2 regions of the Lysinibacillus sp. DFXJR4 genome follow, and region 1 is predicted to be linked to the other one. Evidence: predicted binding sites of a transcription regulator. Region 1 holds the regulator's gene; the other holds the start of a gene.
The links. The regulator LexA, encoded in region 1, represses DNA repair genes until DNA is damaged. The targets are predictions, from matches to a motif close to CGAACATATGTTCG.

Region 1 (2,415 bases):
TCGTGGCATTCAAATATTAAATGTTGCCCTTGGAGGCAATATTTATCAGGATATGGAGAGCGAATATCATAGTAAAAAATTATTAAAGCATATGCAGCAGGCAGCTCGGGGTGTTGCTACCCACTATGTTACGGTTACACCTGATTCATTATTAAACAGAATCACCGAGAAAGAGAAAATAGCCGTAAATTCCTTTCATCATCAAGCTGTCAACGTATTAGCTGAGAAATTAAAGGTTGCTGCAAAATCCAGTGATGGAATTGTAGAAGCAGTCGTACATGAAGATCACCCGTTTTGTCTGGCGGTACAGTGGCATCCAGAAGAGCAGGCGATGGCAGGAGATGAAGTGTCAAAGAAAATATTTACTGCTTTTATAAAGGCAAGCCTAACATTCAAATTAGAGGCATAGAATCCATTGTAAAGTGGATTCTTTTTTTGATAAAGGAAGATGGCGAAAAATTTTGTTCGAAATCTTCGTAAAGGTATTTAATACTGCCAATTACGGATAAATGCAGGGAGTAGGGGGTGATTTGGATTACAACGCTTTGCTGACGTTAGCTCCAATATTTCATCCTGGTCATCATCAGTCACCGAAATAAAAACAAAAATGCTTTCGTCGATAATGCCCTCCTGCTTCAATTCATACATCGTATCACTCATTGCTTGATGAAGCATCTCTTTATGTTTAACAAATTCCTCGTCTTCGATATGCAATATTGTATCTAATAATTCACGACTTACCTTTTCGAGCATATCCGTTTCATCATAATGTAAATATTCATCCTTTAAAAAACGATAGTTTTCGGGGTCGTCCTCATAGTTCTGACCAATTTCAATAAGTGATTTTTCGGTTCCCATTGTTAAATAAAGGCTTCCACAATCACCATCTGTCACTAAAACAGCCGCATAAATTTGTTCATCGTATAAGGAGCTATACATTGTCGTATATGCCTCTTGTACAGCCTGCTTAATTTTTTGTTTCAAATGGATGCACTCCCTATGTAGATCGTATTTTGTTCTATGTCTCAAATTAAGAAAAAGAGGTATATGCTCATCAGGGAACATATCAGCCTCTTAAAATCATCCAAAAATTTTATATTTTTTAGTGCACACGACGATAAAGGCCTACAACTTGTCCTAAAATTGAAACTTGATCGACAATAATTGGCTCCATTGTGGAGTTTTCAGGCTGTAAGCGGAAATGATTTTTTTCCTTAAAGAAACGCTTAACCGTTGCTTCATCCTCTTCTGTCATTGCCACGACAATATCCCCGTTATCAGCCGTTGATTTTTGCTTTACAATAACTAAGTCTCCATCAAGTATACCAGCTTCAATCATGGATTCACCCATAATCTCTAGCATAAATAATTGATCCTCACTTGTCCCATAAGTATCTGGTAGCGGGAAATACTCTTCGATATTTTCAATAGCTGTAATTGGAGAACCTGCTGTTACTTTACCCACAAGAGGGACGTGAATAACACTTTGCTTTTGGATTGAGTCTTCTGGCTCCAATATTTCAATGGCACGAGGCTTTGTTGGGTCACGGCGGATAAAGCCCTTTTGTTCTAAACGAGCTAAATGTCCATGAACTGTTGAGCTTGAAGCAAGTCCAACTGCTTCGCCAATTTCACGTACAGATGGTGGATACCCCTTTGCGCGTACTTCTTCTTTAATAAAGGCTAAAATGTCTTCTTGTCTTTTCGAAACTTTTTTCATGATTGCTCACCTCTTTTTTCTTTTATTTCTACTTATTAGATAGTATAGCAGAATGCGAACACTTATGCAAACATAGGTTCGAAAAGTGTTTGACAAAAACGTTTGTTCGCACTATTATAAGAACGTACATTCCGAACAAACATTCTAGAAAAGAGGTTATAATGATGAATTGGTTAAAGAAAAATCCGCATATCTCCATTTTATTAGGGGCTTGCTTACTGTTTACAGGATACCTTTACATAACAGATCCTGGTGAGGTGACTTACAAGGAAATACAAGTCGAGCATGGCGATAGCCTATGGTCGTTAGCAGAGCAATACCGTGGTAAAATGAGTAAGGAAGACTGGATTAAATTAGTAAAGACAGAAAATGAATTACCAGATGTTCAAATTATTGCAGGTAAATCATTAGTCATTCCAGTGGTGGGAAACCAAGCCAATCCCATAAACTCTATTGAAATTGCGAGAAATGAACCATGATAAATAAACAACAATCGGCTGTAATCTATTGCCGCGTGAGTACAGAAAAAGAGACACAAAGTTCCTCGCTTGAGCGTCAGCAGGAAGAATTAACGCGCTATGCCAAGGAGCAGGGCTACAATATAAAGGGCATTTTTTTAGATCAGCATAGTGGCTATGATGTGGAGCGAGATGGCTTACTCGAAATGCTTGATTTCATTAAAGAAAAGAAAATTC
Region 2 (2,415 bases), on a different contig from region 1:
AAGTCCAAGAATTAACGAGTGTATGGAGACTTCGGAAAATATCGGTAGTGCTACTAACAATACAGCCGCTGTCCCTTTTAAGACATCCATAATGGTTACGACAATTCCTGCTGTTTTTCCTAAGATACGGAAGGTATTCGTGGCACCCAGATTACCACTACCATGTTCACGAATGTCAGTTTTATAAAATATTTTGCCTATCCATAATCCAGAAGGTATAGAGCCAATTAGATAAGCACATAAAATAATAAGTCCATTTACCATAGTTGGACTCCTTTCATTTCATTGTAATTCATTACTTGGTACTAATAGTTTGTAACAAGTATTTTACACTTTTTCTTGATAATCTACAACGGCATGAAGGAGATTTCATGACGTTCCTTGAATTCAATACAAAAGAAAACTATTTTTTCAAGGGTTTCGATATGTATAATGATTAGGTTAGGCTATTTGACACGAGTATCCTTGCATTAAGACAAGCCTTTTCTAAAAATATAGGTAAAATGGCAATTTTGTCAATCATCCTTTCCTTTGGTAGAATAGAAGTCTATCTTAAATTTCATGGAAATGCTAGTATAAATCATCAGTCAGACAGAAGATACCCACTTAGTTGTTCATACATATCCACTCTTATTCAAGTGGCTATCAAATGCTTCTGCATGAAAAATTGAAAACCTTCACGAGCTATCTTTGTTTTAGCCGAAAGTTTATAATCGGTTATTAGTCATTCGATGTCTTATCTTGAAGCGGCAATGTTTTTGTACCGAAAGCTTAGCCTCAGGTACAGACAACTTTTATCCTTAAGCGGCGTATTTAGCGGATGACTTTGAAGAGGAGCTTAACTATGGAGAAATTTAGATGTCATTACGCTGTGGCATAATCGATTTATGCAACAAAAACTTAGGTCCTTGCGTCAAGGGAATATAATAGCTTATGACAATGCGGATCATTACTTTTAAAAACGAAGAAGCTGTGAGGAATAAAAAATTTTATTGGGCCTGTCGCTAGCTATTGACAGGAAATGCTATTATTATTAGGAAGAGAAGATAAATAGAACATGCGTTTGTTTTTTGGAGGGGAATTTTTTGACGAATAAACAGTCACCAAGCGTCTATAATGATGACGCTATACAAGTATTAGAAGGATTAGAAGCGGTACGAAAGAGACCCGGCATGTATATCGGTTCTACAGATGGCCGTGGTCTTCATCACCTTGTGTATGAAATCGTGGATAATGCGGTGGATGAAGCATTGGCTGGCTTTGGTTCTCATATTATTGTCAAGATTCATAAAGATCAAAGTATTAGCGTGCGAGACTTCGGTCGTGGAATGCCTACTGGTATGCATAAGATGGGAAAGCCAACACCTGAAATTATTTTTACGGTTTTACATGCTGGTGGCAAATTTGGACAAGGCGGCTATAAAACAAGTGGCGGTTTACACGGCGTAGGTTCTTCTGTCGTTAATGCGTTATCAACATTTTTAGAGGTGACTATACATCGCGACGGTAAGAAATATTGCCAACGTTTTGAAAATGGTGGTCATCCAGTTACGACACTTGAAGAAATCGGCAGTACGAAACAGACAGGCACTCTAGTCCATTTTCTACCAGATGACAAGATTTTTTCTGTTACAAAGTTTAATTATGATACACTTGCAGAACGTTTACGTGAGTCAGCATTTTTATTGAAGGGCTTAAAAATTGAGTTAATTGATGAACGCGAGGAAGGCAAAGGTGATGTGTTCTTTTATGAGAACGGCATTGAAGCTTTCGTTGCGTATTTGAATGAGGAAAAAGACGTTCTTCATCCTGTCAAATATGTAGAAGGGATTCAGGATGATATTGAAGTAGAATTTGCATTCCAATATAACGATGGCTATTCAGAAACAATTCTATCTTTTGTTAACAATGTTCGTACACGTGATGGCGGCACACATGAAACAGGCGCAAAAGCAGCATTAACACGTGTTTTTAATGAATACGCAAGAAAGATAGGTCTGTTAAAAGATAAAGATAAAAACCTTGAAGGGACAGATATTCGCGAGGGTCTAGCAGCAATTGTGTCTGTACGTATTCCTGAGCATTTACTACAATTTGAGGGTCAAACAAAAGGCAAGCTAGGGACGAGTGAGGCTCGTTCTGCCGTAGATAGTGTGGTCTCTGAGCAAATTTTATATGTGCTCGAGGAAAATGCTGAGCTATCTGCATCCCTTGTGCGTAAAGCTATTCGTGCACAGCAAGTTCGTGAAGCGGCTCGTAAAGCACGTGAAGATGCACGAAATGGCAAAAAGAACAAAAAGGCCAGTACCATTCTTTCAGGAAAATTAACGCCCGCACAATCTCGCAATGCTGCGAAAAACGAGCTCTATTTAGTCGAAGGAGATTCTGCTGGAGGCTCAGCAAAGCAAGGGCGTG

Region 2: a site for LexA is predicted at 1,053-1,066, ahead of parE (DNA topoisomerase IV subunit B). Genes of this name have one in related genera too.

What each region holds. Positions count from the first base shown of each region.
Region 1 covers NZ_JBXUNW010000001.1:361,454-363,868, forward strand. The annotation lists gene AC2CGN_RS01710 (gamma-glutamyl-gamma-aminobutyrate hydrolase family protein) at 1-409, shown strand, start outside; gene AC2CGN_RS01715 (DUF4303 domain-containing protein) at 487-984, opposite strand; gene lexA (transcriptional repressor LexA) at 1,103-1,720, opposite strand; gene yneA (cell division suppressor protein YneA) at 1,885-2,199, shown strand; gene AC2CGN_RS01730 (YneB family resolvase-like protein) at 2,196-2,415, shown strand, end outside.
Region 2 covers NZ_JBXUNW010000012.1:36,567-38,981, reverse strand. The annotation lists gene plsY (glycerol-3-phosphate 1-O-acyltransferase PlsY) at 1-264, opposite strand, end outside; gene parE (DNA topoisomerase IV subunit B) at 1,086-2,415, shown strand, end outside.